2 linked regions of the Sinorhizobium fredii USDA 257 genome follow. The protein of the gene in region 2 interacts with the protein of the main gene of each other region in a pairwise test. Links are inferred from orthologs where the notes say so. Each region holds a gene or a part of one and is shown on either strand. Other genes may lie near its edges.

What was found. The genes of interacting proteins can lie anywhere in the genome.
Region 1: the proteins of grxD (region 2) and USDA257_RS24775 interact in binary tests that used the Escherichia coli proteins (3 or more experiments, as listed by UniProt). The link is inferred for Sinorhizobium fredii USDA 257 from one-to-one orthologs.

The regions. Positions count from the first base shown.
Region 1 is NC_018000.1:5,267,698-5,272,978, reverse strand. What follows is about bases 1-2,943. They hold USDA257_RS24775 (BolA family protein), read right to left. Parts: upstream 1,642-2,943; coding sequence 1,360-1,641; downstream 1-1,359. Other genes in these bases: cobS (cobaltochelatase subunit CobS), read left to right, coding at 2,477-2,943; USDA257_RS24770 (J domain-containing protein), read left to right, coding at 1,765-2,400; USDA257_RS24780 (HlyC/CorC family transporter), read left to right, coding at 37-1,344; aroB (3-dehydroquinate synthase), read left to right, coding at 1-40. Also shown: more of cobS, read left to right, coding at 2,944-3,472; cobaltochelatase subunit CobT, read left to right, coding at 3,504-5,281. UniProt on the Escherichia coli protein: Transcriptional regulator that plays an important role in general stress response. Has many effects on cell morphology, cell growth and cell division. Acts by regulating the transcription of many genes, including dacA (PBP-5), dacC (PBP-6), ampC and mreB.
Region 2 is NC_018000.1:4,228,072-4,235,701, forward strand. What follows is about bases 1-2,954. They hold grxD (Grx4 family monothiol glutaredoxin), read left to right. Parts: upstream 1-1,286; coding sequence 1,287-1,622; downstream 1,623-2,954. Other genes in these bases: purL (phosphoribosylformylglycinamidine synthase subunit PurL), read left to right, coding at 1-543; USDA257_RS19755 (BolA/IbaG family iron-sulfur metabolism protein), read left to right, coding at 666-899; USDA257_RS19760 (hypothetical protein), read left to right, coding at 906-1,151; USDA257_RS19770 (multidrug effflux MFS transporter), read left to right, coding at 1,994-2,954. Outside these bases: more of USDA257_RS19770, read left to right, coding at 2,955-3,232; USDA257_RS19775 (multidrug effflux MFS transporter), read left to right, coding at 3,383-4,612; USDA257_RS19780 (inositol monophosphatase family protein), read right to left, coding at 4,671-5,495; tRNA 2-thiocytidine(32) synthetase TtcA, read right to left, coding at 5,492-6,382; USDA257_RS19790 (glutaminase), read right to left, coding at 6,507-7,454; rpsD (30S ribosomal protein S4), read right to left, coding at 7,604-7,630. UniProt on the Escherichia coli protein: Monothiol glutaredoxin involved in the biogenesis of iron-sulfur clusters.

The DNA.
Region 1 (5,281 bases), 1.0 Mb from region 2 along the record:
GGAGGTGCTGGGCTTCCTCAAGGAAAAGCATCCGCGATGAGCGCCGAGGCGTTATGGCTCTTTCTGGCGGACCATTGGCTGCCGCTCCTTTCGGTCATCTGCCTTCTGCTCCTTTCGGCTTTCTTCTCCGGGTCTGAGGCGGCCTTGACCGCAACCTCCCGGGCGCGCATGCACACGCTCGAGAGCAATGGCGACCGGCGGGCCGGCGTCGTCAATCGCCTGATCGAGCGGCGTGACCGCCTGGTTGGAACGCTGCTCCTCGGCAACAACCTCGTCACCATTCTCGCGACGTCGCTGACGACCAGCCTATTGCTCGGCCTCGTCGGCAACTTTGCCGTGCTGATCGCCACGGTCAGCATGACGGTGCTGCTCGTTCTCTTCTGCGAGGTGCTGCCGAAGAGCTGGGCGATCGCCTCTCCCGATCGGTTCGCGCTTGCCGTGGCGCATATGGTAAGACGCTTCGTGGCGGTCGCTGGCCCCATATCCGCGCTTATCAATGCGATCGTCCGCCGCCTCCTGAACCTCTCCGGCGTGAATGTCGCCTCTGACAGGCCGATGCTTTCGGCCCAGGAGGAACTGCGCGGCGCCGTCGACCTGCTGCATCGGGAAGGGGCGGTGATCAAGGCGGACCGCGACCGGCTCGGCGGCGTGCTCGACCTCGGCGAACTCGAGGTGTCCGACATCATGATTCACCGCACCGCCATGCAGGCGGTCAACACGGAGGAGCCGCCGGAGGTCTGCGTCCGGGAGATACTCGGAAGTCCCTTCACGCGCCTGCCGCTGTGGCGCGGCTCGACCGACAACATCATCGGCGTCGTCCATTCGAAGGATCTCCAGAGGGCGCTGGCCGAACCCGGCGTCGAGCCGCACACGATCGACATCGTCAGGATCGCGCAGAAGCCATGGTTCGTGCCAGACACGACCAATCTCAAGGACCAGCTCAACGCCTTCCTGCGGCGTAAGCTGCATCTGGCCATCGTCGTCGACGAATACGGCCAAGTCCAAGGCCTCGTCACGCTGGAGGACATTCTCGAGGAAATCGTCGGCGACATTGCCGACGAGCACGATCTCGATATCCAGGGCGTTCGCCAGGAAGCCGACGGATCGATCGTCGTCGATGGCTCCGTGCCGATCCGCGACCTAAACCGGGCGCTCGACTGGTCGCTGCCGGACGAGGAGGCGACGACGGTCGCCGGTCTGGTCATCCACGAAGCCAAGAGCATTCCGGAGGAGCGGCAGGCTTTCACCTTCTACGGCAAGCGCTTCATCGTCATGAAGCGGGTGAAGAACCGGATCACCAAGCTACGTATCCGCCCGGCCGAAGAGGAGGCGGCAGGGCTCTAGGACCTGACCCTAGTCTCACCAGCGCGTCGGCTCGCCTGGCGCAGCCGGCTCGACGGCAAGCGCATGCAGGCCAGCATCGAGCTCGGATTTCAACAGGTCGTTAATGGCCCGGTGGCGGGCCACACGGCTCATGCCGGCGAAGGCACTGGACACGATGCGGATGCGCATGTGGGTGTCGCCGCCGCCGTCGAAACCCGGCTGGTGGCCGGCATGCAGATGGCTCTCGTTGATCACCATCAGCCGTTCGGGATGGAAGGCCTTCTCAAGCTTCTCTTCGATACGGCTTTGCAGCGACATGCTTCCGTCCCATTTCCCTGTTTGCTCTTACGGCTCGAAGGCGCCGGCGATGCAAAATGCGCGCACAAAGCCAGCAACATTCCGCTTTGTCAATTCTTGTTGTGACCCGTCGCAACCCCCATAATGGATGCCATGAAGCTCGATTCAAAATACTTTGATCGCATCCGCACGCGCCGCAAGCCAGAGGCGCGCGTGGAGCCGTCTGCGCCCATGTGCCAGTGGGACGGCTGCGACAAGACCGGCGTGCATCGGGCTCCCGTCGGCCGCAATGCCGAGGGCGAATATTTCATGTTCTGCTTCGAGCACGTGAAGGAATACAACAAGGGGTACAATTATTTCTCCGGGCTCTCGGACACGGAGATCGCGCGCTACCAGAAGGAAGCGGTTACCGGGCATCGTCCCACCTGGACGGTCGGTGTCAACAAGAGTGCCCGCAACGGCCCGACGCAATCCCAGATGCGCTCCGGCAGCGCGGGCGCACAGGCGCGCATGCGCGATCCGTTCGGCTTCTTCAACGAGGCGCGGGCCCGATCGGCGCGGCACGAGCCGCGGCTGCGCAAACTGAAGACGCTCGAGGCCAAGGCCTTCGAAACGCTTGGGCTTGCCGCCTCGGCGACCTCCGCCGATATCAAGGCCGCCTACAAGGAACTCGTCAAGAAACACCACCCCGATGCGAATGGCGGAGACAGAGGCTCGGAAGACCGTTTTCGGGCCGTGATTCAAGCCTATCAATTGTTAAAACAGGCTGGTTTCTGCTAACAACGCGCATTATGACAGAAAGCACTTTTTGCAGGCGTATGCGCGGGTGCCGTCCGGCGGCCGCTCTGGAGACATGATGAGCAAGATTGACCTCGACATTTCCAACCTCCCCGACACGACGGTCTCTGTCCGGGAGGCTTTCGGCATTGATACGGATCTGCGCGTTCCCGCCTATTCGAAGGGCGATGCCTATGTGCCCGAACTCGATCCCGACTATCTCTTCGACCGGGAAACCACACTCGCCATTCTTGCAGGCTTTGCGCACAACCGACGCGTGATGGTTTCCGGCTATCACGGCACCGGCAAATCGACCCATATCGAGCAGGTGGCGTCGCGCCTCAACTGGCCCTGCGTGCGCATCAATCTCGACAGCCATGTCAGCCGTATCGATCTCGTCGGCAAGGATGCAATCGTCGTCAAGGATGGGCTGCAGATCACCGAATTCAAGGACGGCATCCTGCCCTGGGCCTATCAGCACAACGTCGCGCTCGTCTTCGACGAGTATGATGCCGGCCGGCCGGACGTGATGTTCGTCATCCAGCGCGTGCTGGAGTCCTCCGGCCGGCTGACACTGCTCGACCAGAGCCGCGTCATCCGCCCGCACCCGGCCTTCCGCCTGTTCGCCACCGCCAACACGATCGGCCTCGGCGATACGACCGGGCTCTATCACGGCACGCAGCAGATCAACCAGGCGCAGATGGACCGCTGGTCGATCGTAACCGCGCTCAACTACCTGCCGCATGACAAGGAAGTCGACATCGTCGCTGCCAAGGTGAAGGGGTTCACCGCCGACAAGGGCCGCGATACCGTGTCGAAGATGGTGCGCGTCGCCGATCTCACCCGCGCCGCCTTCATCAACGGGGATCTGTCGACCGTCATGAGCCCGCGAACGGTGATCACCTGGGCCGAAAACGCCCATATCTTCGGCGATATCGCCTTCGCCTTCCGTGTGACCTTCCTCAACAAGTGCGACGAGCTGGAGCGGGCGTTGGTCGCCGAGCATTACCAGCGTGCCTTTGGCGTCGAACTGAAGGAAAGCGCCGCCAACATCGTGCTGGAAGCCACGGCCTGATCGCTTCGTCTAGGCTGAAGAAGGAACTGTCGTGAGCTCGAATTCCAAGGCGAAGCCGCAAACGAGGGAGAACGCCGCCGAACCGTTCAAGCGGGCGCTCTCCGGCTGCGTCCGGTCGATTGCCGGGGATGCGGAGCTCGAGGTCGCCTTTGCGAACGAGCGTCCGGGGATGACCGGCGAGCGCATCCGCCTGCCGGAGCTTTCCAAGCGTCCGACTCGGCACGAGCTCGCCGTGGCGCGCGGTCTGGGTGACTCGATGGCGCTGCGCAAGGCGTGCCACAACGACCGCATCCATGCGACCATGTCGCCGCAAGGCGCGGATGCGCGGGCAATCTTCGACGCCGTCGAGCAGGCGCGCGTCGAGGCGATCGGGGCGATCCGGATGCCCGGCGTCGCCGACAATCTCTCCTCAATGCTCGAGGAGAAATATGCCAAGGGCAATTTCGGCGCGATCGACAGCCAGTCGGATGCACCGCTCGAGGAGGCGGTGGCGCTCCTGGTGCGGGAGAAGCTGACCGGCAAGAAGCCGCCGGCCTCCGCCGGCAAGGTGCTCGACCTCTGGCGCGATTTCATCGAGCAGAAGGCCGCCGCCGACGTCAGAAACCTGCCCGCGGCGGTTAACGACCAGCAGGCCTTCGCCCGGGTCGTGCGCGACATGCTGGCTTCGATGGATGTCGCCGAAAAATACGGCGAGGACGATATCGAGCCAGACGACCAGGAAAGCGAGACCGACGAGGACCAGCCGCGCAGCCAGGAGCAGGACGACAACGCCGGCGAGGAGGAAGAGGGCTCCGACGCCGCCCCCGCCGACGAAAACCAGTCTGCCGAGGAGCAGATGGAAGAAGGCGAGATGGACGGCGCCGAGATCTCCGACGACGACCTTCAGGACGAGGGCGACGAGGACAGCGAAACGCCCGGCGAGGTCAAGCGGCCGAACCACCCCTTTGCGGACCTGAACGAAAAGGTCGATTACGCGATCTATACGCGCGAGTTCGACGAGACCATCACGGCCGAGGAGCTTTGCGACGAGGCGGAACTCGATCGTCTGCGCGCCTTCCTCGACAAGCAGCTCGCCCATCTGCAGGGGGCCGTCGGCCGCCTCGCCAACCGCCTGCAACGGCGGCTGATGGCGCAGCAGAACCGGTCCTGGGAGTTCGATCTCGAGGAGGGGGTTCTGGATACCGCCCGCCTGCAGCGGGTCATCATCGATCCGATGCAGCCGCTTTCCTTCAAGCGGGAGAAGGATACGAATTTCCGCGACACCGTCGTGACGCTGCTGATCGACAATTCCGGCTCGATGCGCGGCCGGCCGATCACCGTTGCCGCCACTTGCGCGGACATTCTCGCCCGCACGCTGGAGCGCTGCGGCGTCAAGGTCGAGATTCTCGGCTTCACCACCAAGGCCTGGAAGGGCGGGCAAGCGCGCGAGAAATGGCTCGCGGGCGGCAAGCCTCAAGCGCCGGGCCGCCTCAACGATCTGCGCCACATCGTCTACAAGTCGGCCGATGCGCCCTGGCGCCGCGCGCGCCGCAATCTCGGCCTGATGATGCGGGAAGGGCTGCTCAAGGAGAATATCGACGGCGAGGCGCTGATGTGGGCGCACGACCGCCTGCTCGGCCGGCCGGAGCAACGACGAATCCTGATGATGATCTCGGACGGTGCACCGGTCGACGATTCCACCCTGTCGGTGAATCCTGGCAACTATCTCGAGCGACACCTGCGCGCCGTCATCGAGCAGATCGAGACGCGTTCGCCGGTCGAGCTTCTGGCGATCGGCATCGGCCATGACGTGACGCGGTATTATCGCCG
Region 2 (7,630 bases):
CGCATCCGCTTTGCAGCCGCCGACGAGGTGATCCTCGTTGCCGGAGCGCCGGAAGGCTGGGGAACCCATATCGCCCAGTCGGTCTACATGCGTGATATCCACGGCCGCACCGATGGCCCGGCGCCACATGTCGATCTGGCGCATGAGCGCAAGGTTGGCGACTTCGTTCGCGGCCTGATTGCGGACGGGCTGGTCACGGCCGTGCATGACTGCTCTTCGGGTGGCCTGGCCCTTGCCGTCGCGGAAATGGCGATGGCCTCCGGGATCGGCGCGACGATTGAAGCGCCCGCTGGACACGATCCGATTGCGGCCTTCTACGGGGAAGACCAGGGCCGCTATGTCGTGACCGTTACGCCCGGGAAGCTCGAGACGGTCGCCGCACGGGCGAGAGACGCTGGCGTGACCTTGCCGGACATCGGCACGACCGGCGGCGACACGGTGAAGCTCGGCGATGCGAAGGCGGTCTCCGTCGAGGAATTACGCTCGGCCCATGAAGCCTGGTTCCCCACTTACATGGGCGGCGATCTCGCTCCCGACAATTGAGGGATTGGCGGTTCGAAGGGGGCAAATCATGATTTGCCTTCCGCCCCTGAATCGTGGTTCCCTTGAAGTCACGAGCGGTGGCAGCGCCGCCACAGAAAAATAACAAAGGGAGTTGGCATGTCATGCCCATGACACCAGGCGATATCGAAGACATGATCAAGGCCGGGATCCCCGGCGCCAAGGTCACGATCCGCGATTTGGCCGGTGACGGCGACCACTATGCCGCCGAAGTCGTGGCCGAAGCGTTTCGTGGCAAGACCCGCGTGCAGCAGCACCAGATGGTCTACAACGCTCTAAAGGGCAATATGGGCGGCATACTCCATGCGCTCGCCCTACAGACCAGCGCGCCGGAGTGAGCCTGTATGGCGGATCTGATCAAGGAGCTCGTCAGCGGCATCGTTGACAGCGCGCTGAAGGAGATTCTGAAAAAGACCGGCGCCAGGAAAGCCTCAACGCGGCGGGCGAAGCGTCGGACCCGGAAGACCGTTTCGGGCGGTGGCATCCTCGAGGAGATCATCGAGGCTGCGATCCGCAGACCGGCAAGGAAACAGGTCAGCCGCCGCCGCACGGCTGCGTCCCGAAGCAAAGTGCGCCGCCGCTCCGCCTGAGGGAGTGGTTCGCGAGCCGCATTTTGAGGACCATCAATATTTCTTGAGATTGGGTGGTGAAAATCGCGCCCGCGCATGCTATCTAAGCTGCAAAACGACATCCGGTCCTTGAAGCCGGCCAGGAAGGAAGACGATATGAGCGGAATTCAAGATTTCATCGCCAACGAAGTCAAGACGAACGACGTCGTTCTCTTCATGAAGGGCACGCCGCAGTTTCCGCAGTGTGGTTTCTCCGGCCAGGTGGTGCAAATTCTCGACTACATCGGCGTCGACTACAAGGGCATCAACGTGCTCGCCGATGCAGACCTGCGCCAGGGCATCAAGGATTACTCCAACTGGCCGACCATTCCGCAGCTCTATGTGAAGGGCGAATTCGTCGGCGGTTGCGACATCGTGCGCGAGATGTTCCAGGCGGGCGAGTTGCAGGAGCATCTTCAGGGACAGGGAATTTCCGTAAAGGGCGCCGCGTAAGGCCGCTAGTACCGAACAACTCTCGGAAAAGGCGGGCTGACCGCCTTTTTTGATTCCGGGATTATATGTCTCTCGGCTAATTTTCGACGTGCTCCAGGACCAGGCGGAGAAATTCACCCGCTCGGAATGCGCCTTCAACGGCCCAGAATTGGCAGACTTTTGACTTGCCCTCCATGGGGTTATCGACGGCATGCATTGACCCGGGGTGTGCGTCGTTGCGGCGGGATATTCTCGGCATCGACATCGGCAACGGTTCAACTCAGAACTGAAGTTTTACAGATAGTTCAACGTATTAAAGAGAGTTTTGCGCCTTCCGCATTAGCGGCGCGCTCTGGACTGCCGCCTGGTGGACGGTTAGCGGGAATCATGAAATGACAAAGCCTATAGATCAAACTGCCATGCTTTCCGGGCTGACCAAGGTCCAGTTCATCGCCCTGATGGCGATGCTGATGTCCATCAACGCAATTTCGATCGACATCATGTTGCCGGGACTGCAGGAAATCGGTGCGAGCCTTGGCGTTGCCGACGAAAACGACCGGCAATATGTCATCTCCGCCTATTTGTTCGGCATGGGCTTTGCGCAATTGTTCTTCGGCCCGCTTTCCGACCGTTTCGGCCGAAAAGCGCCCCTGCTGGCCGGGCTCGCGCTTTATGCTCTCTGCGCTGTCGCGATTGTATTTGTGCCGACATTCACGGCTCTTCTCTTCTTCCGCTTCCTGCAGGGTGTCGGTGCGGCGGCAACGCGCGTCGTCACCGTCTCGATTGTGCGGGATGTTTATGGCGGGCGCCAGATGGCGGAGATCATGTCGCTGGTGATGATGGTCTTCATGATCGTCCCGGTCGTTGCGCCGAGCATTGGTCAGTTGATCATGCTGTTCTCCGAATGGCACATGATCTTCGTCGTGATCGCCCTGTTCGCAATGATCGTGTCCACGCCGGTCGCTTTGCGGCTTCGGGAAACACTTGTTCCGGCGAACCGACGCGCTTTCACCCTGTCGACGATCCTGGACGGCTTCCGCATCGTTCTAACGAACCGGATCGCCCTATTCTATACGCTCGCGACGTCCGCGCTCCTCGGCGGCCTCTTTGGCTTCATAAACTCGGCGCAGCAGATCCTCGTCGGGATCTACGGGCTCGGCATCTGGTTCCCGGCTGTCTTCGCCACCTTTGCCGGGATGATGGCCGTTGCCTCGTTCACGAATTCGCGCCTGGTGGAGCGATTCGGCATGCGGGCGCTGTCGCATGCGGCACTGCTCGGTTTCGCCCTGGCAAGCTTCGTCTGGATGGTCGCGTCGCTGATCGGGCCGCTGCCGCTGCCGCTCTTCGTTCTCCTTCAGGCCGCCGCAATGTTCCAGTTCGGCCTGATGGCCGCGAATTTCAACGCGATGGCGATGGAACCGCTTGGCCATGTGGCTGGCACCGCCTCCTCCGTGTTGGGATTTACGCAGACGATCGGCGGCGGCTTTATCGGTGCACTCGTCGGCCAGGCTTTCGACGGGACCGTGACACCGCTGGCCGTCGGCTTTTCCATCGTAGCCACCCTTGCTCTGGTCTTCGTGCTGATCGCGGAGCAGGGAAAGCTTTTCAAACCGCACAATCCTGCCGGCTAGCCGGACGCCCGGTGTGGCACAACGGCCGGATTGTTCCTCCCAAATCTGCCTATTGTGGATACTCAAATGACTTCCATCTCAGAAGATACCCTCAACGCCCGACAACAATCGAAACATATCGACACGGTTTCAGGCGCGGCACGGATCGGCATGGGCCTCGTCGAATTCGTCGTGACCATTGCCGTGATGACGGCGAGCGTCGCGCTTGCGATCGACAGCATGCTGCCGGCGCTTTCGAGCATCGGACAGTCGTTCGGCGTTGCCAATGCCAATGACGCACAGCTCGTCATCGGCATCTTTTTCCTCGGATTCGGCTTTTCGCAGATATTCTTCGGCAGCCTTTCGGACGCTTTCGGGCGCCGTGTCGTGTTGCTCGGTGGATTGGCCTTCTTCACTCTTTCGAGCTTTGCCGCCTCGCAGGCGACGAGCTTCGAAGCGCTGCTCGTCCTCCGTTTCATCCAGGGGATCGGCGCGGCGGCCGTGCGGATCACGACCATGGCGATCGTGCGCGACTGTTTCGGCGGTCGCGAGATGGCACGCGTCATGTCCTATGTGATGATCGTCTTCATGATCGTGCCGATCGTCGCTCCGTCGCTCGGACAGCTCGTCATCCTCTATGCCGATTGGCACTGGATCTTCATCCTGATCGGACTGATCGGCCTGATCCTGTTCCTGGTAGCCCTGACGCGCATGTCGGAGTCTCTACCGGTTGAGGAGCGCCTGCCACTCTCGGTCAGCGCGATCCTTTCAGGATTCCGGACAGTCCTGACGAACCGCATCACCTGCGGCTATATGATCGGCCTGACATTGTTCACAGCGGTCATCTGCGCCTACATCGTCAGCGTTCAGCAGGTGTTCGGCGAGATCTACGGCCTTGCCGATTGGCTGCCGATCGCCTTCGCCGGAACGGCCGGCGGCATCGCCGTCGCGAATTTTGCCAATGGCTTCTTCGTCCGCAGCTTCGGCATGCGCCGTATCTCGCACGTTGCAATGATCCTGTTCACGCTGCTTTCAGCGGCAGGCTTTGCCATATCGCTTGCCGGCACTCCGGCCTTCGTCGTCAGCTATCTGCTGTTCTCGGTCCTGCTGATGTTCTTCGCCCTGATCGCAACAAACTTCACCGCCATCAGCCTTGAGCCAATGGGACATCTCGCCGGAACGGCGACGGCGATCACAGGCTTCATCTCGACGACCGCCGGCGCCCTCGTCGGCAGCGCCGTCGGTCAGCTGTTCAACGGAACACTGCAGCCCCTGTTCGGTGGTTTCGCCCTGTTCGGACTGCTCACCATTGCCGCAACGCTCTGGGCGGAAAAGGGAAAGCTCTTCACGCATCCGGGCGACAATCCCACGGCGCACGATCACGGCGGCGGTCATATCTAAGACAACGCCCGCTCGTCGTTTCGAGCGGGCTTTTTTGTCTCCGTGCTTCCTGTCGCGCTCAGACAGTAAAGACCTCGCGCCGCAGCACTTCCCAGCTTTCCTTGTCGGTGGTGAGCAGCAGCCCGCCATTGGTGTGCGCCGGTAGGTAGCGTGACCCGTCGAAGCGTGCCGCATAGGCGCCGGCCTCTTCGGCGATCAGCGTGCCGGCGAGGTGGTCCCACGGCATGAGCTTCTGGTACATCAGGAAATGCAAATAACCAGAGGCGAAGATGCGGTATTCATGCGCGGCACAGCGGTAGCTGGTGGCAATTCTCACCTTGGCCATATTGCCCATCACGATGCGGCGGTCGTCTTCCTTGTAAAAGGCCGTCGATGCGCCACCGACCATGTTTCCAAGCGGCACGCCGGCGGTGACCGACAGCTTCTCCTGCGATCCGTTCGGCCGGCACATCCAGGCACCGGAGCCCTTCTCGGCAATGACCCAATCGTTGCCGAGCGGGTCGTAGATAATCCCGGCAACCGTTTCCCCCTTGGCGACGACGCTCGCCATCACCCCAAAGAGCGGCATGCCGGCCGCGAAGTTGAACGTGCCGTCGATCGGATCCACGACGATAGCGAGATCAGCCTCTGCCAGCTTGTCGAGGAGCGCGGGATCGGCAGCGACCGATTCCTCGCCGATGAAGACTGCGCCAGGCGCAACCGCATCGATCTTCGATTTGATGAGCCTCTCGGCAGCCTCGTCGCCCTCGGTCACGAGATCGATAGCCTCGGACTTCATCCGCACATCGCCCGATTCCAGATTCCGGAAGCGAGGCAGGATCTCCTTCACCGCCGCCTCCTGCAACAGGTTTGCGAGGGCGGCGATATCGACGGATTGGCTCATTCTTTGGGCTCCGGAGAAAGGGATTGGAAATCGAAAAGCTTCGGGTCGAGAAGGTGAGACAGGTTTACATGCCCGAGCGCGCGCAGCATCGTATCCTTGCGGCCGGGCATGCGCCGCTCGATATCGGCAAGCATTGCCTTCATGGCATTGCGCTCGAGGCCATCCTGCGAGCCGCAGAGATCGCAGGGGATGATCGGAAACTCCATCGCTGCGGCGAATTTCGCCAGATCTTCCTCGGCCGCATAGGCAAGCGGCCTCAGGACCATCAGGTCGCCTTCGTCATTGAGGAGCTTCGCCGGCATGGATGCAAGCCGGCCGCCATGGAAGAGATTCATGAAAAAGGTTTCGAGAATGTCTTCGCGATGGTGCCCGAGCACCAGCGCGTCGCACCCCTCCTCCCGCGCGATGCGGTAGAGGTTGCCACGTCTGAGCCTGGAACAGAGCGAGCAATAGGTGGCGCCCGTCGGCACCTTTTCCTTCACGATCGAATAGGTGTCGCGGTATTCGATCCGGTGCTTGATGCCGATCGAGGCGAGATAGTCCGGCAGGATGTGCTTTGGGAAATTCGGCTGGCCCTGGTCGAGATTGCAGGCAATGAGCTCGACCGGCAGAAGCCCGCGCCATTGCAGGTCCATCAGCAGTGCCAGCAAGCTGTAACTGTCCTTGCCGCCCGAAACGCCGATAAGCCATCGCTTTGACCCCTTCAGCATCCCGAATTCATCGAAAGCCTGACGCACCTGGCGCAACAGGCGCTTCCTGAGCTTATTGAAGGAGACGGAGGACGGCATGCGCGCGAACAGCGGATGCGCACCGGTGTCCAAGCCGGGATCTTGCTCATCGATTGCGATGCCCGTCGTTTCGCACTGGGACGATTGTGAGAGTTCCATGGCGGTGGTCTCGGAATCTGCGGCGATAATAGAGCGCCCAAAGGTCTGCCTCAGCACTTGCCCCGTCCGGCCCGGAAGATCAAGGGAAAACGGGGGGCGTCCGTTCGTCACTTCCGTCCGTTCGTCACTGGCCGAAGACCGACCAGCCGGTGCGGGCGGCCAGCATTTCGAGTGCCAGCGATCCGAGCAGCGAATTGCCGTTCTCGTTGAGGCCCGGCGACCAGACGGCAATGGAGGCCTTTCCGGGCGCAACGGCCATGATACCGCCGCCGACGCCGCTCTTGCCGGGCAAGCCGACGCGATAGGCGAAGTCGCCGGAACCGTCATAGTGGCCGCAGGTGAGCATCAGTGCATTGATGCGCCGCGCCCGCTGGCGCGACACGACGGAATGGCCGGTCAGCGGGTTGGTGCCGCCGGCAGCCAGAAACAGGCCGGCCTTGGCAAGCTGGCTGCAGGTCATGGCGAGCGCGCAATGGTGGAAATAGACGCCGAGCACATGTTCGACCGGATGATCGAGGCGTCCGAACGACCGCATGAAGCTGGCAAGCGCGAAGTTGCGGTAGCCGGTGGCCGTCTCGGAGCGGGCCACCTCGTGGTCGATGACGATATTCTCGTCGTCGGCAAGATAGCGGACGAAACGCACGATCTCGCCGATCAATTCCCTCGGGGTATGGCCGGCGAGGATGAGATCGCTGATCGTGATCGCCCCGGCATTGATGAACGGATTGCGCGGCTTGCCGCCTTCATGCTCGAGCTGTACGATCGAGTTGAAGGCAGAACCGGACGGCTCGCGCCCTACCCGGTGCCATATATTCTCGCCATGCTTGCCGAGCGCCAGCGTCAGCGTGAACACCTTGGAAATGCTCTGGATCGAGAACGGCGCTTCCGCATCGCCGACGCGATGCATCTCTCCACCCGTCGTGATGATTGCCATGCCGAAATGCCGGGGATCAACGCGGGCAAGCTGGGGAATATAGTCGGCTACCTTTCCCTCGCCGAACCGCGGCGTCAGCTCTCGATAGATGTCGTCGAGGATCAGTTGCAGATCCTGTGGCGCTTTCTGCTCCGGCATACGGCACTCCTCGATCTCAAGCGGGATAGGAATGGTCTTTGCGGCGCGTCACCGCTTTCCCACTCCACCTATGATTCTCGTTTCAACATTTCCGTACAAAAAAACCGCCCGTCTCCGGGCGGTTTTCGAAAGTCGCAGGCGAGCCTGGATTAACGCGAATAGAATTCGACGACCAG